DNA from 2 places in the Peribacillus sp. NPDC097198 genome. Region 2 is predicted to be linked to the other one. Evidence: a T-box and tRNA genes for the amino acid it is inferred to sense, from the RefSeq annotation. Region 2 holds a T-box; the other holds one or more tRNA genes.
What was found. The T-box of region 2 lies ahead of ACIQXQ_RS13810 (valine--tRNA ligase). A T-box ahead of a tRNA ligase gene usually reads a tRNA of that ligase, here a tRNA-Val.
Positions count from the first base shown of each region.

Region 1 (12,623 bases), on a different contig from region 2:
CAGCCTGTCAAAATTAAAAAAGATTGTGGCTGTAATAAAAGCAAAAAAAACAAAGCCTATTAAATAAACGGAACCCTTCCTCTTTGGAAGGGTTTCTTTTATTTCCTAATCCTACCATTCATAAAAAATGGGATAAACAAGAAGATAATAATAGAACGTTAAATTAGGATGTGATTCTATGTTCAGAAAACGGAGAATTTTATATGTTAGCTGGATGTCTCTAGCAGTCATTATGCTCCTATTAACTGGCTGCAGCAGTAAAGATGATGGGAAAACAGAAGGATTGGCTTTAATCAAGCGAACGAATCCGGAACCGATGGATATCATTCACGGAGAAGATGAAGAAGATGAAAAAGGACTCATTACGAAAGTTAAGGAGATGGTAAGTGATGAAGACGAAATTTATGATGTGATCGTTGTCAAAAATGGTAAGAAAATCCTCGTGGCTTATAAAGTAAAGCATCTACAGCGTTTTCATATGAAAAAAATCGATAAAAACGTGACAAAAAAATTGGAAGACAAGTATCCAAAGTATAAATTTATCATTTCCAGCGATTATAAAATCTTTTTGGAGTCAGTAAGGTTGGATGAATTGCTTAAGGAAAAAGATGTACCAGAAAAGAAAGCGAAAAAGAAATTCAAAGAAATAGTTGAGCTTCATAAGGAATTAATATAAGAAGGCGAGGTTTCAAAGTATGAGCGGAAAGGAAAAGACGACCCCACAGCAAGATGAATATAAACAGCTTCAAGGCAAGCACGAGATTAAAAGGCCTGTCTTGACCAATTGTCTAAAAGCTTTTTTGGTAGGCGGTATTTTCTGCATAGTGGGACAAGCCATTTCTTATTTCTATATTTACTTCTTTAATTTCACGGAGCAGACGGCCGGGAGCCCAACCACTGCAACCATGGTATTTCTTGCTCTTTTAATGACGGGCTTCGGATTTTATGACCGGATTGGGCAATTTGCTGGAGCTGGTAGTGCCGTACCTGTTACTGGCTTCGGTAACGCGGTCATCTCAGCGGCCATCGAGCATCGTACGGAAGGATTCGTCCTTGGTGTGGGTTCCAATATGTTTAAATTGGCGGGATCGGTCATTCTATTTGGTGTATTTTCCGCTTTCGTCGTGGCTTTAATCAAAACGATTATTCAGATGATAGGGGGTTAATCGATGCTAAAGGGGAGACAAACTTGGACGTTCGCTAATAAACCAATCATTTTAAGTACGGGTGTAACGGGCGGACCTTTTGAAGCAAATGGTGAAATTCCGGGTGACTTTGACATTCTGTACAGCGACCTGTGGATGGAGCAGGATTCGTATGAAAAGGCCCATCGTCATTTGATGGAAAAATCAGTGGAGATTGCCCTGCAAAAAGGGGGAATTGAAAAGGAACAAGTGCAATTTTTTCTGGCAGGGGATTTAATCAACCAGATTACACCCACCAGTCTGGCAGCTAGAACCAATGGGATTCCGTACTTCGGTTTGTTCGGTGCTTGTTCTACATCGATGGAAGGTCTTGCCCTGGCAGCCTTCATCACCAATTACGGTGGGGCTAACTATGTGCTGACAGGGGCGTCTAGTCATAATGCAGCCGTCGAAAAACAATTCCGTTATCCAACAGAGTATGGGGGACAGAAACCACCTACTGCTCAGTGGACGATAACCGGTGCGGGGGTAGCTTTGGTGACTCCAAATGGTACGAGGCAGGAGGCATACCCTCATGTTGTTTCCGCTACCATTGGAAGAGTCATTGACATGGGGTTGAAGGATCCTTTCAATATGGGGGGGGCAATGGCACCCGCTGCCGTAGATACGATTATCGCTCATTTCAGAGACACGGGTCTTACCCCTGACCATTATGACTTGATTGTCACTGGTGATTTAGGGCAGATAGGAAGGTCCACGGCGTTGGATCTTTTGAAGGAAAAAGGATGTAGGATCAACCAGGAAAAATTCAAAGACTGTGGATTGATCATTTATAAAAAGGATCAGCCTGTTTTAGCTGGTGGAAGTGGTGCCGGTTGTTCCGCAGCCGTGTTATACGGTCATTTATTAAATGAAATGAGTCAGGGGAAATATAAACGGATATTATTGATTGCAACAGGGGCATTATTGTCACCGTTAACGTATCAGCAAAAAGAATCGATTCCGTGTATTGCCCATGCGGTGGCCATTGAGTATGGGACAAATACATGAAAAAGGAGAGATTAGGATGTTAGCAATGTTTTTTTGGGCCTTTGTCATCGGAGGCTTGATTTGTGTAATCGGCCAGCTTTTATTCGATTTGGCTAAGCTAACCCCGGCACATACACTAAGCTTATTCGTTGTAATAGGAGCCATACTGGGAGGCTTCGAGTTATATGAACCGCTTGTAGACTTTGCAGGGGCAGGGGCGACTATTCCCATTGTTTCCTTTGGGAATTCCCTGGTGAACGGAGCCATGTTGGAAGCAGAAAAACATGGAATCGTCGGTGTCCTTACAGGAATGTTTGAAATCACAAGTTCGGGTATCTCAGCAGCTATCATCTTTGGATTTATCGGTGCTTTGGTGTTTAAACCGAAAGGATGAACCATTCATAAGAAATAGGCATGACGATTAGGACATGGCCTATACATATTGTCCCACCTTACATATATTATCAGTGAGCTCAATTTGAGAGCGAGGTGATTGTAATATGTTTGGTTATGGTGGCTACGGATGTGGTGGTTGCAATGAAGGCTATGGCTATGGATATGGAGGCGAAGCATACGGTGGCGGCGGATTTGGCGCTGGATCCACGTTCGTTTTGATCGTAGTATTGTTTATCCTATTAGTTATTGTCGGGGCTTCTTTCTGTTAGTGTAATTGGAATAGGCTGTATTTGCCTATTCCTTTTTTTATTGATTTTTATGGACCTTGCACATATCCCTCATCCTTCCATAAGATAGATACAGAAAAGGAGGGGCTTAGGCATGGATAATAATTTGTTTAAAAACATAGAAGGAAAAACGGGTGTAAACATGAAGGATGTTATGGAATTGGCAAACTCACTACAGGGTGCCAATTTTAAAGATGAAACGACTGTCAGGAATGTAATTAAAAGGGTATCTCAAATAGCCAATAAACCAGTCAACAAGGAAATGGAAGACAAAATCGTACATTCTATCGTTGCTGAGGGAAATAAACTGGATTTCGGGACAATTTCCAATATGATGAATAAAAAATAGTAAGCGAAACAGGAGCCTGCAGTATTGCAGGCTCCTGTCTGTTTCCCTGGATATCTTTAAAGATTCAAGAACCTGGATGGGTGGGCCGTCCTTCCACGTCTCGTTTGCGGGACAGAGATATAAAGATTCTTTTTGGCCCGGGTCGCCGCCACATAAAGCAATCTCCTTTCCTCTTCAAGAGGACCAAGTTCACCCTTACGATACGAATCCAATGCAAAGTCATGGGGAAGGCTGCCATCAACCGCAGCCAGAATATAAACAGATTGATATTCAAGGCCTTTAGAGCGGTGAATCGTCGTGAGCTGAATGGCATCTTTAAAGTGCTTGGATAGCTGTTTCACTTCCTGAACCATGGCAGTCATATGATCGACATGGTCGAGGAAGGAAGCGACTGTGGGAAACCGATTAGCCGCTACTTTCAAATCACGAATATCATCCGAACCTTTTTCCAAGTTGGCTTCATTTCCCCTTTTCTTTACATACTCTTGATAGCCCAAATCCTTCTCGATGACTTCTAAAGCCACGAGCGGGGACATGGTCTTTATAGAACGGATTTGTGCCGGTATTGCTTTTAACTTACGTTCTTGAAAGGCATGTCCCGTTTTTACAAAAGCAAAAGCATCGATAAAGTCACAATCTTGCAAGATCGTCTGGGCTTTTAGCTCCTGTAGGACACTCTGCTTTAAAAACAAGGAAGAAAGGACGTCAGAAGCGGCCTTGCTATCCTGAGGGTTCAGGCTTAAGCGCATGAATGCAAGCATGCCATGGATGACCCGCCGTTGATAAAAAGAATCCGCATCCTTTTCGATCACGAAGGGAAGGTTGGAAGATGCCAGTCTTTCAAAAATGGCACGCGACATCGTATGGGTCCTGTAAAGGATGGCGAAGTCACCAGGATTGGCACCCTTGGCTATTTTTTCTTGTATATCGGTCACGATCATCGTCGCTTCGAGCTCTTCATCATGCGGATAGAATAACACAGCTGGATTGCCTTGATTATGTTGTGCCCGCATCGATTTATCCATCCGATGCTGATTTCGTTTTATCATTCTATTTGCCGTAGCAACAATCTCATGGGAAGAACGGTAATTTTCGGTCAACTTCACGACTTGCGAACCAGGGAAGTCATGGTTGAAATTCAGGATATATTTTGGATCACTCCCACGGAATGAATAGATGGCTTGATCGTCATCACCAACTGCACAAACATTTTTTGTTTCCGCTGAAAGGAGTTTTATCAACTCATATTGAACTTTATTAATATCCTGAAACTCGTCCACTAAAAAATAGCGGAACCGTTGTTGATATTTAAATAACAAGTCAGGGTGGCTCTTCAAAAATACGTAGCAACCTACCAACATATCATCGAAATCATATTTACTTGTTTGTTCTTTATATGCTTCATACTTTTTATAAAGGAATAGACAGGATTTCTCCCAATCATCATTCGGTTTGACATCGTCAGGAAAAATCAATGAGTTTTTCCAGAGGCCGATTTGCTGAAGTGCCTGATCATAGGCAAATTCCTTTTCATCAAGCTCCAACTCCCGACCGGCCTGCTTCAATATTTTTTCTTTTTCCCAATTCCACTTCAACAGGAAGTCCCGTTGCCACTTTGCAGGCTCATGAAAAATCAGGATTTTATAAAAGATGCTGTGGAAGGTGCCACTAACAATTTGAGAGACGAGGGAAGGGGACATATAAGGGTAGCTGATTAGCCGCTGCTGCATCTCCTTTGCGGATTTCGCTGTAAAGGTTACAAGCATAATGCTTTTAGGATTTATTTTTTCTACAGTTAGCATATAGGCAGTCCTTACCGTCAATACTCTGGTTTTACCGCTTCCAGCCCCGGATAAAACAAGGACGGGACCTTCTATCGTTTTTACTGCTTTTAACTGTTCGTCATCAAGCATGATCCCTTTTTCAGATAGTTCCTGAAAGTAAGGGTCCAAAAGTTCTGTGCGGACGGAAGGTTTATCCAAATAGGGAGGATTGCCTGTAATGGTCCGACTTTTCAAAAATGGTTCGATAACAGTCTTCGTTTCGGTAATGGTACGTGATTTAGGAATTCTGAATCCGTTTTGTTCCATGTATTCTAAAGGTTTAGTTTCAGGTTTTGATATAGGATTTGGCATTTCACAAGCAGGTCGTGAAGGGTCACTGTGATAAAAGTAAGGTGTTTCATGAATGCCAATGAATAATTTCACTGGATTATCACATATGACACAAGAGAGCTGATCACGTTTTCCTTTTTCAAAGAGTGTCTGCAGCTCACTAGCCGAAACAGTAAGTAGATGTACGATTTCATTTCCCGATTTTGCTTGATTCATATAAATGGATACCTCAAATCTATTAAAAATATCGGCAATCTCCATTTTACCAGAGAAATAGAAAAAAAGAATCCGGAAAAGATGTTTCGTTTCATTCTGGATTGGGTATGTAAAGGACAAGAGAACCTATATAGTGAGGAGGGTTAATGATGGGATACATAGCGCCAGTAACGCAATTCGAATACATTCAATACGCAAACCGGACAGTAGAAGCGGAGAGAAAGCCAAGAATCGTTGATGGAACGACACCCATTCAGCCAATTCGTTTTGACCAAGTGCTGGAAGACGAAACGAAGCGGTCGGAAAAATTTGACCATGTCACGAATATGAATCAGGACAGATCACCTGGAGCAGGTGCGTATAAGAATCATTTACTAATGAGGGCCCAAGAGGAAATCACGGCCGAAATGACAGGAAAAGGAGGATATGTAAACGAAATGGTCTAAAGCTTCAATAGAAATACAAAAGGACACATTTATGTGTCCTTTTTGTGTTCACTCTTAAAGAACGTCTAATTCTACAATTAGAGCTAATAATAATTGTAGTAACAATTGAATGTTAACGGCGATTTGAGCATCGGTTGTAGTAATTTCGATATCACGGCTGTTTTCAACAATTGTTTTTTGACGTGTAATTTGTTTAACATTAGAAGATTGAATCAACTCTTGAGTAATGCGGTCGGCTTGGTCAGAGTCTGCAATGGAAATGCTGACGATGACAGCGATGGCTGCTTGGATTGCCGTCTGTAAAGAAAGGGCCGCTTTAACATCTGTAGAGATTACTCTTACATTACAAGAATCTTTAATGTAAACAAGCTCTTCAGATAGTTGGAGTTGCGAATTATCCTGTTTAGCTTCTTGTTCAATTTCGTTTGCAGATTCTTCACAGAATGATGTTAGGGGATGGTTGGTGTTATTGTCTAGAGCCGACCATGATCTTTCAGAATGTTTTGTTGTATTGCAATTGTTGCTATGATATACATTTTGGTTCATGTCGTTTTTTCCTCCTTAGGGTTTAATTCCCTATTAAAATATGCTATGCATGTAAATTTGGTTGGACGAATAAATCAATTCATTCGTTTATTTTCAAATATTTTTTTGAAGAGTTTGTGCGAACGGATGAAGCATCATGGAATGAAGTGTTCATAATGAATGGTAAAGAAGCAAGGTCCAGTCTGCGCTTCATACCGAAAAGAGCGTAATTGAATAGGAGGAATGTTAGTTATTTGTCTTTGATATCGGAATAACTAGTGTGGTGAGAATTTGTGACGGGATTCACATCGTTTTCTGTAATGCTTTTCTCTTGATTGATAAGCATTTCAGATTGTTTCTGTAAAAACTGTATGGTCTCTTTTAAGTGACTTCTTTCTTTATCACTCAAATCAACTTTATCCTTTTTGACACCGTGCTTTCTCAAAGTCCTTGAAACGAGTAGTTCCATTAACCTTTTTTGAGATTCATCCATGTTGAATCCATTGTTACTCATAAAATTTCCCTCCTTCTTGCTTTCTATATATAGACTATGTTTATTTGTGAATATTGACATAGAATGGGAAGGGATTTTTACGAGAATGGTATATATAAAAAAACGCTGTCCCCTGTGGAAATTCCAAGGGAACAGCGTTTTTATTAGGAAATCTTTTTTTTCATCGTTTTATGGGGAATCCCTGCATCCATAAATTCCTCGGAAATGATTTCATACCCTAATTTCGAGTAAAAGGGGATGGCATGTAATTGAGCATCGAGCTTCAATTGAGAGATGTCATGAGAAATCGCAAATTCTTCAATGGCATTCATGATCAGGGCACCAGCCCCAGTTTTACGGGAGTTAGAGAGTACACAGATGCGCTGGACCTTACCGATCCCGTCAATGATTCGAAATCTCCCCGCACCAATAGGCTGCTCTTCATCGTTATATAAAACAAAGTGGGTGGAGTCTTCTTCATATTGGTCAATCTCTTCTTCAAGTGGGACATGTTGTTCCTCTACAAACACTCTTTTTCTTATGGTGTAAGCATATCCACGTTCTTGCTCGTTTTCAACAATTTTTACAAACACGAAATTATTCAGCTCCTAAACGAAATGTTTCATATACAGTCCATGTTCCATCTTCCAATTGATACAATAAATGAATTCTTTTGACATCTTCTTCATGGCTTACATCAAGCATGCTTAATTGACCTAAAACATCCGAATGTTCGTTATCAGATAGATCTTGTGCAATCGTTATATGTGGAACGAAAGCATGTTCTGTTTCATTTTTGAAGAAATTCTCATCATGAAGCATTTCGTGTAAGTCTTCAAGTTCCTTTGACAGCTCCACTTTAAAATAAATGGTGTTGCTGACGGGTTGGAAGGATTTCGCTTTCGTCACATTTAAGGAGAAAGGCTGGAACTTCCGTGCAATGTCTTTCAAGCGTTCTGCGATTGCTGAAATTTCCGTTTCAGTCGCTTCAAACGGTTGTTTAAGTGTGAGATGTGGTGGAATGAATGCGTACTTTGTGTCATACCGTTTCCGGTAGGAGTTTGCTAAATCTTGAAGTTTTTTTGAAGGGAAAATTGCAACACCATATTTCATATTGTTACCTCCTAAGATTATAATTTAATTTTTCGAAAACTCTAGTCCAAATGCATTTTTTAACCATTCTAACCGAGATTAAAACATTTCCAGAAGGGCCCTTTTTAAGTCTGCCTGCCAAAACTTCCACGTATGATTCCCTTCAAATTCTTCATAGAAGCAAGGGAATCCTTTTTGTTTTAACAATTGATGCAGTTCCCGGTTGGGTTCTATGAAATTTGCCCGGTTCCCATCTGTAGTGGGAACGTCAGTCTCTTCGGTTCCAATCACATGATACAGTTCGAGGAGATGAGGATTCTCAAAACTACGGACAGCATTCATCACTTCTTCATTGGCAAGCGGAGACTGCATGATGCATTTACCGAATGTATGTGGATATTTAAGTGCAGCGAGCAGGGAAACCGTGCCACCAAGAGAATCCCCCATTAATGCCCGGCCATGTCCCATTTGATAGGTTGGGAATTCCTCATCTAAAAATGGAACAAGTTCATGGGCCAGAAATCGTATGTAGGCTTCGTGCTGTTCACCATCAGGATGATATTTCCGTCTACGGTCAAACCGATCTTTATAGGGAATGCCGACGATTATAATATTCTCAATCTCGCCATTTCCTAAAAGTTCATCAGTCACACGACCTATTCGACCCATTTGAAAATAATCTCGACCATCTTGAGCTATGACAAGCGTATATTTATAAAGTGGTGAAAAATTAGCCGGTAAATATACAAGTAGCTCTAATTCCTCAGATAACGCCTCACTTCTAAACATATATTCTTTTATCGTGCCTTTGCGTAAACTCATTTACCGCACCTCTATGAATTTATAATGAAAATAATGTTCTTAGTTATTTTAGCATAGCCATCCTTCTTTTTCCTGTCTGAAGGATATAGAAAAGTGATTTTTCTTTTATTTTCCAAATATTTAGAATGTTTAATGGTATAATGGAAAGATATCAAAAAAAGGGGAGGCAGATAAAATGGCAGATGTACGCGTCCATAGCAGGGAAGTTACAAGAGCGGCTAAACAAACATTACTAGATCGTGGTGTAAGTGTGGAGGCTATTGCAGAGATTGTCTTTGAACTACAATTCCCTTATAAAGCTGATTTGAAATTAGAGGAATGTATTAGAAGTGTTGAAAGGGTGCTTTTAAAGAGAGAAATTCAACATGCCATTTTAGTTGGTGTTGAACTTGATCGACTGGCAGAACAAAAGAAGCTATCGGAACCGCTTCAATCCATTGTCGAATCGGATGAAGGTCTGTTTGGAGTGGATGAAACGATTGCCTTTGGTGCCGTACTTGGTTATGGAAGCATTGCCGTGACAACCTTTGGACATTTGGATAAGAATAAAATAGGCGTCATTCACGAATTGGATAAGAAGCAAGAGGGAGTCGTGCATACCTTCCTCGATGATATTGTTGCAAGCATTGCAGCAAGCGCTGCCTCAAGATTGGCACACCGTCTAAGAGATGATGAAGAATCTTTAACTGAACAAGAAAAGGATATACAGGAAGAAGAGGAATTAATCGGATAAGTTTGGAACAATCAATGATGCGTTAGGTAGTAATCGGGATTATCCTGACCTATCATACCTGGACTTAATAAGGCGGGCAGAGAGGATGTTTTCTATTTTAAACGTTCGTTTTGTCCGCCGAAGAAAGCAAAAGGCACGGATATAACCTGAATATACTTCAAGAACTTCAATTCTGCGCTGTGTAATCTTTCCATTTTCAGATAGGTAAATGATTTCTAAAGGAACCTTTTCATCCATATGTTTCCGAATGATATATTTCATTCCGCTGGCCTCCGTTTCTATCTTTCTTGTTTATATTATATGCGAACATGCGTTTGTTATGCAAGAAAATAAAGAACGTTTGTTCTTGTCTTGTTCCATATCTTTTATTTAAAGGCAAACGCTAAACTTTTTTTAAATAATTCGTTGACTTTTGTCGAAAAGAACTTATAATAAATTATGTACTTAAGTAACAGAGCAAGCCAACTATTACATACGACTTGTTAGCTCAGTGGGAGAGCACTTCCTTGACAGGGAAGGGGTCGTGGGTTCGAATCCCTCACAGGTCATCCAACGGCGTAAGCATTGTACAATCAATGTTTTCGCCGTTTTTTATTATGGTTTTACTGGATGATCCTGAGAAACATATAGGATTCTTTTTAGAGTTCTACTGGTGGGGATGAGCTCCTCTTTCCTTCATTAATGGTGAACCGGGGAATGTAGCCATAACTAAATATTGAAAAGTGTGGTTATTGGAATAAATGGCAGGTTATAAATAAGTGTAAATCGTTGTTTTTCGCTTATATGAAGCATAGAATGAAATATCTAACGATCAATGTGTACAAAAAGAAATGAAATGTTTGTTCTTTTTTCTAAAATTTTTAATGGGAGTTTGTATAAATGAGTAAACAAATTTTTTTAGATCTTCAGGGAATTGTACATCCAAGTAATGTGAGAATGAATGAACCGCTACATCAATATACGTTTACAAAAACAGGTGGCAAGGCAGATTTCTTCGTAATGCCTACAAACTATCAAGAAGTCCAAGCGATATATCTTTATGCGCTTAACAACCATTTACCCTTAACCATCGTGGGGAATGGTTCTAATATGATTATTAAAGATGGGGGCATACGCGGTATCGTCATGACCCTTATTGATATAGCAAGCATGGAATTGGAGGGTAATAAGCTCACCGTTCAAAGTGGTGCTGCTATCATTCAAGCCTCCCGATACGCGTTACAAAATAGTCTAACTGGTTTAGAGTTTGCTTGCGGGATCCCCGGTTCTGTTGGAGGGGCTTTATATATGAATGCAGGGGCATATGGTGGAGAAGTTTCAGATGTACTACAGGAAGCCCTGGTCATCACCCGTTCTGGAGAATTGCAGACTTTGAAAAAGGATGAATTAGAACTGGGCTATCGTTCTAGCCGTTTTTCAAAAGAAAAACTACTGGTATTAGAAGCTACCTTCTTATTAAGAAAGGGAGAATACGAAGACATTAAAAGTAAAATGGATGATTTTACTTTTCAGAGGGAATCTAAACAACCGCTTGAATTTCCGTCTTGTGGAAGTGTCTTCAAACGTCCGCCTGGACACTTTGCAGGTAAATTAATCCAGGATAGCGGGTTGCAAGGGAAGCAAATCGGTGGAGCTCAAGTTTCCACTAAACATGCTGGCTTTATCGTAAATGTTGGTTCCGCGACAGCCACCGATTATTTGGAACTCATTCAATATGTTCAAGACACCGTTAAAAGTAAATTTGACGTGGAGCTTGAAACCGAAGTGAAAATAATTGGAGAAGACTAATATCCTAAAAAAGACTTTCATCAGAAAGTCTTTTTTTCTTTGTTATCAGATCCTTTGATAAAAAGGTACTAATTATAGAACGAAATGATATGTATTGATAAAGATAAAAGTGTACGAGTTACCAAAAGGGGGAAGTATACCTTTAAGTTAAGGGGAACAAGTTATAGAAGGAGAGGGATATATGTGCTTAGAAGGAAAGAAAGTAATCAGTCTTGTGCATCATGATTTCGAGGATTTGGAGCTTTGGTATCCGATTTTAAGATTGAGGGAAGAAGGGGCCATCGTCCATCTTGCCGGAGAAAAGGCAAATGAGACGTATATTGGTAAATATGGTGTGCCAGCCGATTCAGATTTTGATTATGGCAGCATCAAAGCGGAAGACTATGATGCGATTCTTGTTCCAGGAGGCTGGGCACCTGATAAGATTCGTCGGTTTCCTGAAGTAATTTCTCTGATTCAGAGTATGGAAGAAAGCAAGAAGCCGATTGGCCAAATATGCCATGCGGGTTGGGTCTTGGTTTCGGCAGGAATTTTGCAAGGGAAGAAGGTGACAAGTACGCCCGGAATCAAAGATGATATGGAGAATGCCGGGGCACATTGGATGGACGAACCTGTTGTGGTGGACGGAAACCTGGTATCGAGCAGACGTCCACCGGATCTTCCCGATTATTTACGGGAATTGATTCGGGTAATTGAAGAGAAATGAAACAAAAAAGTGGTTTTTCCTGAGGGAGAAATCACTTTTTGTTTCATATAAACTTATTAATTTATGTGATTCAAATTTGTTTTCAAGAAATTTTCGATTACATGGGCCGATACCCCTAATGAAGGGGAATAGGAAGATAAATCAGAAAAGCTGATATGCAATTTTTCTTGATTGAACTGGAGGGCATGGCTTTCAACTACCTTCACTATGGAATCCCTTAACCAGTCCTTGGCCATAGCTAGGCGGTTTCCGATAATAATCTGCTGAGGGTTGAAGGTATTGGAAATATTGCTAATGCCAATCCCAAGATATTGTCCAATTTCTTTGAAAAGGTCACGGATTCCATCATTATGGCTTGCCTGATCAACCAATGATTCAAGCGTGGTTTCTTCCAACTGGAAAAGTGATGATGCCCGTTCAATCAATGCTTTTTCGGATGCGTATAATTCCCAGCAACCCTTGCTTCCACATTTGCAGGGCTT
Region 1 covers NZ_JBIWDO010000002.1:379,870-392,492, forward strand. Annotated here, with positions in the region: gene ACIQXQ_RS04910 (YhcN/YlaJ family sporulation lipoprotein) at 179-676, shown strand; gene spoVAC (stage V sporulation protein AC) at 696-1,166, shown strand; gene spoVAD (stage V sporulation protein AD) at 1,170-2,195, shown strand; gene spoVAE (stage V sporulation protein AE) at 2,212-2,568, shown strand; gene ACIQXQ_RS04930 (YjcZ family sporulation protein) at 2,675-2,839, shown strand; gene spoVIF (sporulation-specific transcription regulator SpoVIF) at 2,952-3,206, shown strand; gene ACIQXQ_RS04940 (ATP-dependent helicase) at 3,263-5,536, opposite strand; gene ACIQXQ_RS04945 (hypothetical protein) at 5,686-5,982, shown strand; gene ACIQXQ_RS04950 (spore coat protein) at 6,037-6,528, opposite strand; gene ACIQXQ_RS04955 (hypothetical protein) at 6,758-7,021, opposite strand; gene ACIQXQ_RS04960 (GNAT family N-acetyltransferase) at 7,165-7,593, opposite strand; gene ACIQXQ_RS04965 (YjcG family protein) at 7,598-8,113, opposite strand; gene ACIQXQ_RS04970 (alpha/beta hydrolase) at 8,192-8,914, opposite strand; gene ACIQXQ_RS04975 (phosphatidylglycerophosphatase A family protein) at 9,090-9,647, shown strand; gene ACIQXQ_RS04980 (hypothetical protein) at 9,687-9,908, opposite strand; tRNA gene ACIQXQ_RS04985 (tRNA-Val) at 10,124-10,195, shown strand; gene murB (UDP-N-acetylmuramate dehydrogenase) at 10,527-11,435, shown strand; gene ACIQXQ_RS04995 (type 1 glutamine amidotransferase domain-containing protein) at 11,617-12,141, shown strand; gene ACIQXQ_RS05000 (ROK family protein) at 12,198-12,623, opposite strand, start outside.
Region 1: it has a tRNA-Val gene. The T-box ahead of ACIQXQ_RS13810 (valine--tRNA ligase) is inferred to sense a tRNA for this amino acid. The anticodon was not compared.

Region 2 (12,623 bases):
AGAGGGTTTGCAAACCTTAGTGAAAAAAAATGGGGGAACTCCTCTGATGGTGCCGTTGCTTGAGTTTACCCTTCCAGAACATCTGGAAGAGGTACAAGAACGGTTGAATCGATTGAACAGCTATGACTGGGTCATATTAACGAGCAAGAATGGTGTGGATTTTTTGTTCAGGTTGCTCGGCAAGCAACAACATGTGGTGCTTCCGAAAATAGCCGTCATTGGATCCAAAACGGAAGAGGCTTTGAACGCATATGGATATGAAGCGGATTTTGTTCCATCCGAATATGTTGCAGAGCGTTTTGTTTCGGAGTTTATTACTCACCTCGAACCCGGTGAACGTGTCCTCCTTGCGAAAGGGAACCTCGCAAGGACGGTCATAGCGGAGGCCATTAATGAAACGAGTGCATCGTGTGATGAAATGATTATCTATCACACCATACTTCCACAAGAGAGCGAAAGACAACTGGTCCAATTAATCTTGAACGGAAAAGTGGATATCATCACCTTTACAAGCTCTTCCACGGTGAATCACTTTATACAGATCATTGAACAATATGAATTGAATACATACATAAAAGATCTTGTCATTGCTTGTATCGGACCGATTTGTGCCAGGACGGCATCGAAAAGTGGTTTACACGTTTCTGTATGTCCTGATGTCTATACAACAGAAGCGATGGTTGAGGAAGTAGTACGATATATTGTTAAAAAGAATCCTAAAGGAGGAACCATAAAATGAAAGATATTTTATTCAATCGTCACCGCCGCCTGCGTGCAAGTGCCGGCATGAGGGCTTTGGTCCGTGAAACATACGTACATAAAGAGGATTTAATCTACCCGATTTTCATCATCGACGGTGAGAACATAAAAACGGAAATCGCCTCCATGCCAGGAATTTACCAGCTTTCGATGGATAATCTAGCGGCAGAGATGGATGAGGTCGTGGGTCTTGGCATTAAATCAGTCATTTTATTCGGTGTTCCATTTGAACATGATAAGGATGAACAAGGCACTGGAGCCTTTCATCATAATGGACTTGTCCAACAAGCGACCCGACTCATCAAAAAACAATACCCTGAAGTCATGGTCATTGCCGACACATGCTTATGTGAATACACAAGCCATGGTCACTGTGGAGTAGTTGAGGGAGACAAAATCTTAAATGATGCGTCACTTGACCTTCTTGCCAAAACGGCCATCAGCCAAGCAGAAGCAGGTGCCGATATCATTGCCCCTTCTAATATGATGGATGGATTTGTTGCGGCCATCCGTGCAGGACTAGATGAAGCGGGTTACGAAGATATCCCGATCATGTCTTATGCTGTGAAATATTCGTCCGCTTTTTATGGTCCTTTCCGTGATGCGGCCAATGGGGCTCCTCAGTTCGGCGACCGGAAAACGTACCAAATGGACCCGGCTAACCGTCTAGAAGCTTTCCGTGAAGCAGAATCCGATGTAGAAGAAGGAGCCGACTTCTTAATCGTGAAACCAGCTCTTTCCTACATGGATGTCATCAGGGACATGAAAAATACCTTTACACTTCCGATTGTGGCTTATAACGTAAGTGGGGAGTATTCAATGGTGAAGGCTGCCGCCCAAAACGGCTGGATCGATGAAAAATCAATCGTAATGGAAATGATGACAGGCTTCAAACGAGCAGGCTCTGACTTGATTATTACTTATTTTTCAAAAGATGTAGCCCGTTGGATCGATGAAGATAATAAGTGAGGAAAAAATAATATAGTTTATTAGAGAAAAGGGGACGGATACATGCGTTCATACGAAAACTCAAAAAAGGCGTTTACCGAAGCTAAAGACCTGATGCCAGGGGGCGTAAATAGTCCTGTCCGTGCCTTCAAGTCAGTGGATATGGATCCTATTTTCATGGAACGGGGTAAAGGATCCAAACTCTATGATATTGATGGCAACGAATATATTGACTACGTTCTTTCATGGGGTCCACTTATTCTTGGTCACACGAATGACCGTGTAGTTGAGGCATTGAAAAAGGTAGCAGAATCAGGTACAAGCTTCGGTACTTCTACGCTGATTGAAAATGAACTGGCTAAGCTAGTCATCGAGAGGGTCCCTTCAATCGAAATGATCCGAATGGTTTCTTCAGGAACAGAAGCTACGATGAGTGCATTGAGATTGGCGCGTGGCTATACAGGCCGCGATAAAATCCTGAAATTTGAAGGGTCTTATCATGGACATGGTGATTCCTTGCTGATTAAGGCCGGCTCTGGTGTGGCTACGCTTGGCTTACCTGATAGTCCAGGAGTGCCTGAAGGAATTGCAAAGAATACCATCACGGTACCATATAATGATCTTGCAGCCACTAAATACGCGTTCGAACAGTTTGGTGAAGATATCGCCTGTATAATCGTCGAGCCGGTTGCAGGGAATATGGGAGTCGTACCGCCACAACCTGGTTTCCTTGAAGGACTACGTGACTTGACGACCCAATACGGATCCTTATTGATCTTTGATGAAGTCATGACAGGCTTCCGAGTAGGTTATAACTGTGCTCAAGGTTATTTCGGCGTTGATCCGGACTTGACTTGCCTAGGTAAAGTGATCGGCGGCGGTTTACCTGTCGGGGCTTTCGGCGGCAAACGTAAAATCATGGAGCAAGTAGCCCCAAGCGGTAATATTTATCAAGCAGGTACATTATCTGGTAACCCTCTTGCGATGACAGCAGGACTTGAAACCCTGAGTCAATTGACACCTGAATCGTATGATGAGTTTACCCGTAAAGGCGATATGCTTGAAAAAGGAATCGGGGAAGCGGCGAAACAATATGGCATTCCCTATACATTCAACCGTGCCGGTTCCATGATCGGACTTTTCTTTACAAATGAAGATGTAGTGAACTATGATACAGCCAAAACATCTGATTTAGAGTTTTTTGCATCGTACTACCGGGAAATGGCGAACCAAGGGATTTATCTTCCGCCTTCTCAATACGAAGGCTTATTCCTATCAACGGCTCATAGCGATGAAGACATTGAAAAAACAATCGCAGCAGCTGAAAAAGCTTTCGCTACATTGAAAAAATAATCGTAAGGGTTTCCCCATTCTGGGGAAGCCCTTTTTTATTTGTGATGATTTCCCCCCTCCATTCAACCGTTTGTTCGATTCATTCATCCATTTTTCCCATTGATTAAAGGAATAATCATTTCCCTTTCCTCATAGATTGTTATTGGTATAGGTACTGTTTTTCTGAAGCTGAAAGGAGGAGTTGTCTTGTCGCAAGAAAATGAATCGTATTTGCGATTTTCTTTGGAAGAGTCCGTTTGGTTTCATAAGGGACAGGAAGTGGCTGAGCTCTATTCCATATCCCTCGATCCAAATGTGACGATCCAGGAAAGCGATCAATATGTGTTTATCCGGGGTTCATTAGATTTAAGTGGTGAATACAAAGACTCGCAAAACGGTGATTATGAGGAATTTCCTCAAAGCTTTTTGCCGAAAGCCGTTCAAAAGGTTGAGAGGCATCCAGATGGTCTCAATGAATTCACACACCGATTTCCGGTTGATATAACGATACCGAATAACCGAATCTCCTCATTGGAGGAAATCGATATCACGATTCAGAGTTTTGACTATGCCCTGCCTGAACATAACTGCCTAAAATTACAGGCGGATTTGTTGATAACCGGTATTTACAATGATTCCTATGTGGAAGAGCGCATGGAAGTAGATCAAGAGACCGAGGAGACTGAGTTTCTTGAGGAATCAGATGACGAAAATGAATCATACGTTCCATATGCGGCTGCAGAACCACCCGTCCCTGATTTCCATCATGTCTTCCGCAATGACGAGCAAAGTGATCTATATACGCCATTTTCCGCAGAAGCAAAACGAGTCGCGGAAGCAAAAGAGGATGAAGAAGAGGAACCGGTATACCTAAGCAACCATCAACATAACGCCCCTGTTTTTGAAATTCCTGTATCCCCATTTCCTGAGGAGATGCAGTGGGAAGCCGAGGTCAACAGACAGGATAACGACATAGAGACGCAAGTGAAAAGAAGAGTAATTGAAATTGAGGAAGAGAAAAATGAGACTCCTGTTTCCAAGGAAAAGTGGCCAGCATCGTTTGAGACAGAAAAAGGAGGAAGAATTGAAGAGCAGGTTAAAAGAAGGGTGGATGAGATAGAGGGAGGAAAAGGAGAAAGTATCGAGGAACAGGTCAAAAGGCGAGTGGATGAAATCGAGGCAAAAAAAGATGCAGAGAACAAAGGGAACATCGAGGAACAGGTCAAAAGAAGAGTGGCTGAGATAGAAGATAAAAAAGGAAAACGTATTGAAACCGAAGTGAAAAGAAAAGTCGCTGAAATAGAAGAAGAAAAGGAAGGCTCCGTTTATTTGACCGATGTGGAAAATGTGCCAGTGGTTAAAATTCCGGGTTCGCCTCATCAAGAACAAGATGTCATCGTCAATAGGCAAGATGACAATCTTAGTGATGAGAATGAATCCTCAAGCCTCGAAAAGGATCCGGAATCCCTTTCATCTTTGACCGATCTATTCAAAAGAAGAGAAAAACCAGAAAAACAGGCAAAAGAAATGAAAAATTATAAAGGCAGAAAAAAGCAAAATGCCGAACAAGGTGAAAAAGAAAACCAGGATAATACGGATAAGCAACACACCATCATGGATCTTTTCGGAAGAAAGCAGGAAGAAGAATTGGTCAGGATGAAGGTCTGTATTGTACAGCAGGGGGAAACGATAGATGATCTGGCCCAGCGTTATGGCGTCACGGTACAATCCTTGCTTCTTAGTAATGAACTAGAAGGCAATCAGAGCGTTACCGAAGGGCAAGTCATTTACATTCCAAAGTCCATTGCTTACAAAAACTAATCACAAGCAGAAAGCAGGGCCTTGGCTCTGCTCCTGCTTTATCTTGCATTTCAAATGATTGGCGAGCTTTTTTAAAAAGAAAGTGAGTGAGTCTCGTGAGGGAAAACGAGAATCAACAAAAGAATATTCAGGATAGTGATTCAGCCTATGTCTTAAAAGAATACGCGCTTTATGTACAATATATCGAGGACTTTGGACGAGTGAAAAAAGTGTATAGCGACCGTGGTACCTTTGCCTTGAAATCGATTACGCCCCACAATGGAATGGACTTTATCCGAAATATCCAAACATTGTATCACCGGGGATATAACCGAATTGTGCCTATTTACCAAACGATGGACCAGCGCTATGCTGTGCTTCATAATGGCCGATTATATTACCTGATGCCTTGGTTGAATAATGAAGAAAATGGCGAACGTGATGAGAAACATAAGCAAATGTTCAGAGAACTTGCACGGATGCATACACTGTCTGTGAAAGAAACAGAGGTGGATACAGAGGAGCGGGAAGCTCATTATGAAAGAACGCTGAGTGAGTGGAATACGCAGAAGGACTTTATGGAGGAGTACATTGTCACCTGTGAAAGAAAGTGGTATATGTCTCCATTTGAGATGTCGGTCTGCACCTTTTTTACGGATATCACCCAGGCATTGAACTACTCTATCAAAAAGTTTGAAACATGGTTCGAAAAGACAAAGGAAAGTGAAAAAGTAAGGACCGTCCTCACCCACGGAAAGGTTTCATTGAAGCACTTTGTATATGATGAACGAGGATATGGTTACTTTATCAATTTCGAGAATTCGAATACGGCCCCTCCCCATTTTGACTTACTACCTTTTCTCGTCAAAACGGCGAGGACCTATCCAGTCCAATGTGATGATTGCGTCGATTGGCTTTATAATTATCTTCGTTTCTTTCCTTTGAAAGAAGAGGAAATGCTGCTGATGCAAAGTTATTTGGCTTTCCCGGGATCAGCACTGGATGTGGTGAAGAACTATTCCGAGGGTAAAGGTCTAAGGACGGAACTGGATAATGTCACGAAGTTGCAACGACAATTCTGGCTTTTGAAGAATGTGGAATATATGGTGATGAAGGTCGAGGAAGTCGAAAAACAGAAAAAAGCGGCTGCCGAGGCGGCCAAAGAGGAACAATCGCCCCCAAGCTAAATATACATGAATGGATGAATATCCAATCATGTATATTTTTTTGTTGTAGGGGAATAATTATATCCATTCTAAATATAAAGACATGGCTAAGAAAATAAAGGCGACCAACAGGAGCATATCGAAGAAAGTTGGAAATATTAATGTACGTATTCCTTGAAAAACAATAAAGGGGACAATGAATTGCTGACAAACACCGCGGAACTTTTTCATCCAAGGTGGCAACGTATAAGGTGAGTATTTTCGTCTCAAGATTGCACCTTCCTTTGTAGGACTTCTTTTATTGTATGGGAGGGCTGCGAAACATGTGAGAAATGCGGAACATCATGAAACGTTGATGGTATAATAGGAAGATCGTTCTGTTCTTGTGAGCCTCCCTTAGTGAATAGGGCTATACTTACGAAAGTAAACGAAAAGATGATTGACTCGACCCCCCTTTTTTTTGTACTATATACTATATGCAATTAATGATTTTACATATGAATATAAATGAATGTAAAGACCGGAAATAGTAAGATGAAATGCCCTTTTCAGAGAGGAAACCATTGGTGCGAGGTTTCTAAGCAGGCAGCATCAGAAGTCGTCCGCGAGCAGTCTTCGTGAATAGTTAGTAGCGAAGGCCGGTGAAGAGCCGTTATCCGATTTGAGAGCCGAGAAAAGATTTCTTTCTTTTTCGGAAAAAAGGTGGCACCGCGAACAACTTCCTTCGTCCTTTTATGATGATGGAAGTTTTTTTTATGCCCAAAAGGAGGAAAACAACATGGAAGAAAACCAAATTTCGATGCCAACAAAATATGATCCGCAAACGATAGAGAAAGGCCGTTATAAATGGTGGCTTGATGGGAAGTACTTTGAAACAACAGGTGATGATAAAAAAGAACCGTATACAATCGTCATCCCTCCACCAAACGTAACAGGTAAGCTACATCTTGGTCATGCTTGGGATACAACACTACAAGATATCTTGACACGTATGAAGCGTATGCAAGGATATGACGTGCTATGGCTTCCTGGTATGGACCATGCCGGTATCGCAACACAGGCGAAAGTGGAACAAAAGCTTCGTGCTGAAGGCGTTAGCCGCTATGACCTAGGTCGTGAGAAATTCGTGGAAGAAACATGGAAATGGAAAGAGGAATATGCAAGCCATATCCGTGAACAATGGGCAAAACTTGGTCTTGGCCTTGACTATACCCGCGAACGCTTCACGCTAGATGAAGGTCTTTCTAAAGCGGTCAATGAAGTATTCGTTACCCTTTATAAAAAAGGATTGATTTATCGTGGCGAATATATCATTAACTGGGACCCATCGACGAAAACGGCCATTTCTGATATCGAAGTAATCTACAAAGATATTCAAGGTGCATTCTATCATATGAAATACCCGCTAGTTGACGGATCGGGAGAAATTGAAATTGCGACAACCCGTCCAGAAACGATGCTTGGTGATACGGCAGTTGCGGTACATCCTAAAGATGACCGTTACAAGCATTTAATCGGGAAAATGGTTCGTCTGCCAATCACAGGTCGTGAAATTCCGATCGTAGGCGATGATTATGTGGATATGGATTTCGGTTCGGGTGCCGTTAAAATTACACCGGCTCATGACCCTAATGACTTTGAAATCGGAAACCGTCATAATCTAGAACGCATCCTTGTCATGCATGAAGATGGTTCGATGAATGAGAAGGCCGGTAAATATGAAGGAATGGACCGTTTCGAATGCCGTAAGCAAATCGTCAAAGACTTGCAAGAAGCTGGAGTACTCTTCAAAATTGAAGACCACCTTCACTCTGTCGGCCATTCAGAGCGTAGCGGAGCAGTTGTAGAACCATATCTTTCTACTCAATGGTTCGTTAAAATGCAGCCTCTTGCTGATGCATCGGTTGACCTTCAAAAGAAATCCGAGGATGAAAAGGTCAACTTCGTTCCTGATCGTTTCGAGAAAACATATCTGCACTGGATGGAAAATATCCGCGATTGGTGTATTTCCCGTCAACTTTGGTGGGGTCACCGCATCCCGGCCTGGTACCATAAAGAAACAGGCGAGGTATACGTGGGACAGGAAGCACCTGCTGATGCACAGAACTGGGAACAGGATACAGACGTCCTGGACACTTGGTTCAGCTCCGCACTATGGCCGTTCTCGACTATGGGCTGGCCGGACAAGGAAAGCATCGATTTCAAACGTTACTATCCGACCGGAGCACTTGTAACAGGATATGATATCATTTTCTTCTGGGTATCACGGATGATTTTCCAAGCGCTTGAATTTACGGGAGAGCGCCCATTCGAAGACGTTCTGATCCATGGTCTTGTTCGTGATGAACAGGGACGCAAGATGAGTAAATCGCTTGGCAATGGTGTCGATCCAATGGATGTCATCGACCAATATGGTGCAGATTCGCTACGTTACTTCCTTTCAACAGGAAGCTCACCAGGGCAAGATCTTCGTTACAGCACGGAAAAAGTGGAAGCGGTATGGAATTTCTCCAATAAGATCTGGAATGCCTCCCGTTTTGCCTTAATGAACATGAATGGCATGACCTATGATGAAATCGATTTAAGCGGTGAAAAGTCCGTTGCTGATAAATGGATCCTTACTCGATTGAATGAAACGATTTCAAACGTGACAAGACTTGCGGACCGTTATGAATTCGGTGAAGTGGGTCGCGTGCTTTATAATTTCATTTGGGATGATTTCTGTGACTGGTATATTGAAATGGCTAAACTTCCGCTATATGGCGAAGACGAAGCGGCGAAGAAAACGACTCGTTCGATTCTTGCATACGTGCTAGATAACACGATGAGATTGCTTCACCCATTCATGCCGTTCATAACGGAAGAAATTTGGCAAAATCTTCCGCACCAAGGCGAATCAATCACGGTTGCTGCATGGCCTGAAGTGAAGGAAGAGTTAACGGATACAGCTGCAGCGGAGGAAATGAAACTGCTTGTTGAAATCATCCGTTCAGTTCGGAATATCCGTTCTGAAGTCAACACGCCTTTAAGCAAAAAAATCAACTTGATTCTAAAAGCAAAAGATGAGTCCATTTTAGAAACATTAGAAAAAAACAGCAGCTATATCGAGCGCTTCTGTAATCCTGAACAATTGACAATCGGCATCGATGTCGAAGAACCAGCACAAGCCATGACAGCTGTGGTTACGGGTGTTGAACTGATCCTTCCACTAACAGGACTGATTAATATCGACGAAGAAGTGAAACGTCTTGAAAAGGAACTCGACAAACTTAATAAAGAAGTAGAACGCGTACAGAAAAAACTAGGCAACGAAGGCTTCGTCAAAAAAGCACCAGCAAGCGTCATTGAAGAAGAACGTGCCAAAGAAAAAGACTATAGTGAGAAACGTGATTCTGTCATTCATAGAATCAATGAATTGAAACAGCTTTAAAAAAACAAAAAAGGATGAACCGGCTATGTAAGAAGCTGGTTCATCCTTTTTTGTTTACTTAACCGATAGTTTCTCTTTTATAAACAATAAATACTCTTTTACAATATTAAGATTGCTGAGCGCACTTAACGTTCTGCTTCCCACTACATCTTCAATTTCATTGAGCATGAGGCTGCCATCTTCGGCGAAAATGAAATCGATCCCGACCATGCCAAAGTCAAAGGCAGCGATTACCCGTTCTACAAGTGTCCGTTCGGCAGCTGACAGCTCATATAACGAAGCAGATCCGCCTAACGTGTAATTGGCCTTGAAGTTAGAAGAGGACTCTCTAAGGACAGCTGCAATGATTCTGTTCCCAATGACAAAGACACGGATATCCTTTCCGAATACACCCGGTTTTTGAACGATCCATTTTGCGTTAGGCAGTTCTCTCAAGTCTTTTTCATGTTCAATCAAGTAAACCTGTTTTCCACCACGTCCATGAACGTCTTTCGCAATGAATGGTAATTCCATATCGCTTGTTGAGGGATTACCATAGCAATAAACTGTATCTGACATTGGAATGCCGATAGAAGTCACATATTGATGCGTCTTTGCTTTGTCATTCACGATTTCCGAGATGAAAGAAGAGTTGAAGCATGTGATATGTAGCCTTTCCAATTGTTTGGTGAAGAAAGGATCGATGGTCCGGACTATCGCAAAATCAGGCAAATCTATCGGTTCGTGCTTATGTACGACATACAATTGATTCGAACGGTGGCCGATTTGTAGGTGGTCGCGATAATATAAACGCAAATCTAGGTCGAGACTTTTGGCCTCTTCCAGCATCCAATCTATGTATCCCCTGTTTTTTGCGGCATCTTCTTGGTTATAAATCAGCCAGCCTGTATGCTTTTTCATTGGAATCCCTTTCTTTCGAATGCATCCATCACATAATCAAACATGCTGTCAGCAATATTAATGCCCGTACATTCGCAAATATTAAGCAAGTGCGAGTTCGAGTTCACTTCACATAATAGCGGGCCATCTTCTCCGAACAGCAAATCTACCCCGGCAAAATCCGCACCCAATAGAGTAGCGCAACGGATGGCAAGATCACTTTCTGCCTTGGTGGGTGTGTAGGGGAAGGCTGTTCCACCAGCTGTCATGTTTGCTCGGAAATCATGCTCGGACTTCCGTTGCATGGAAGCGATGACTTGATTGCCGACGACATTGACACGGATATCCCGGCCTTTACTATGCTCAATGAATTCCTGCATAATAAAAGGCCGGTGCCCAAGCTTTTTCACCGTTTCCATAAATTCATCCTCCGTAGGAATTAAATACACCTGTTCCCCGAATGAACCGTATGCTTCTTTTACAACGAGGGGGTAGCCAAGCTCATTGCCGATTTTTTTGAATGCATCTAGGTTCTTTCTTTCTATTCCTTCATAAGTAAACGGGGGAAACAGGGTTTTTGGCATCGGGATGCCGTGACCCGCTAAAGCTTGATGCGTTTTGGCCTTGCTATCGCATATATCGATGGCCGAGCTGCTGTTATATACGGGTAGGCCGAGCAGTTCCAGATGGCGTGCCAAATGAATATCCTTATCCATAAACAGGACGAAATCTGGTAATTTTCCATCAGTTCCTTTTAGATACGGGATTCCCTTTTCAATAACGGGAACCAGGTCGGAATTTCGGACAAGTGTTGCCGATATCCCTTTTCTTTCAGCGGACTCTTGTATGAATAAAGCCAAGCTAGAAAACTTTTCATGTTGCAAATAGCCGTTGACGACAATCCAACAATGGAGTGAAGAAGATTTCATGGTCAATCACTACCTTTCATCTAGGTAAATCGTTAATATATTGATAAAATAATTCTAACGCATAAGAGCGGTATAAAGAAAGAGGAGGCTTATCGATAAATGGTAACGGACATGAATGAAATCAACCGATTTTTTGAAGAAAGACAGGTCCAATTAGGTATGAACTTTGGCTTGTCACGAATGGAAACATTATTAGCTAAATTAGGAAACCCCCATGTAGGGCTTAAATATATACATATTGCAGGGTCCAATGGCAAAGGTTCTACGCTCCAATTCATAAAGGAAATCCTTTTGGCTGAAGGGCTACGGGTGGCTTCTTTCACATCCCCATACTTAATTCGACTGAATGAGCAGGTAAAGATAAACCGGGAGGAAATCAGCGATGAGGACTTTGTCTCTGGATTTCAAGAACTGTGGCCAATCGTACAAGAGATGGATGGTGAAGGAAATGGACCCACTCAATTTGAAATCCTGACAGCGATGGCTTTTTCTTATTTTAGCAAAAAAGGCACGGATTTGGTTTTACTGGAAACGGGACTTGGGGGAAGGCTCGATACCACCAATGTCGTCCAGCCACTTCTTTCCATCATCACCTCCATTTCTTTGGAGCATACGAATATCCTCGGTAATACGCTTGGAGAAATTGCTTTTGAGAAGGCAGGGATCATTAAAAGAGGGGCACCCATCATCAGTGGAGTGACGACAGAGGAACCAGCAAAGGTGATAGAAGATAAAGTACGTTCCATGGACGTTCCCTATTATCAAATCGATAAAGACGTTCATGTACATGCCATTAAGCAGGATGAACTCGGCCAAAGCTTCTCTTTTTCATTCAAGGATACCACCATCGAAAATATAGCGGTAAAGATGCTAGGGCGCCATCAAATCAATAATGCGGCACTGGCCATCGCAGCTGCTACAATTGTAAGAGAGGACATCCCTGAACAAAGCATTCGGAAGGGGATAGGGGAAGCACAGTGGAATGGCCGTTTTGAGATAATTTCAAATGAACCGTTGATCATCATTGATGGGGCGCATAATCCAGCCGGTATTGAGGTGCTGCTTAACACGTTAAAGACACGCTATCCGGATTATCGTTACCGGTTTATATTCAGTTCGTTTCGTGATAAGGATTATGCTACGATGCTTCAGCTACTCGACACGGAAGCAAGTCAAATAACGGTTACGGAATTCAAGCATGAACGGGCAGCGAACGCGGAAGTGCTTTATGAACAATGTTCTAAGGAGAAACGGGAATTGGAGAAGGATTGGCAGAAAGCGATCATAACCGGCAAACAAAGAACAAACGCACGAGAAGTACTGGTCATCACGGGTTCCCTCTATTTCCTTTCTCTTGTCCGGAAATTTGTATACAGTGTT
Region 2 covers NZ_JBIWDO010000007.1:66,000-78,622, forward strand. Annotated here, with positions in the region: gene ACIQXQ_RS13780 (uroporphyrinogen-III synthase) at 1-739, shown strand, start outside; gene hemB (porphobilinogen synthase) at 736-1,728, shown strand; gene hemL (glutamate-1-semialdehyde 2,1-aminomutase) at 1,771-3,060, shown strand; gene ACIQXQ_RS13795 (LysM peptidoglycan-binding domain-containing protein) at 3,247-4,860, shown strand; gene ysxE (spore coat protein YsxE) at 4,956-6,026, shown strand; gene ACIQXQ_RS13805 (hypothetical protein) at 6,084-6,236, opposite strand; T-box leader at 6,513-6,740, shown strand; gene ACIQXQ_RS13810 (valine--tRNA ligase) at 6,784-9,435, shown strand; gene ACIQXQ_RS13815 (ATP-grasp domain-containing protein) at 9,490-10,335, opposite strand; gene ACIQXQ_RS13820 (ATP-grasp domain-containing protein) at 10,332-11,243, opposite strand; gene ACIQXQ_RS13825 (bifunctional folylpolyglutamate synthase/dihydrofolate synthase) at 11,343-12,623, shown strand, end outside.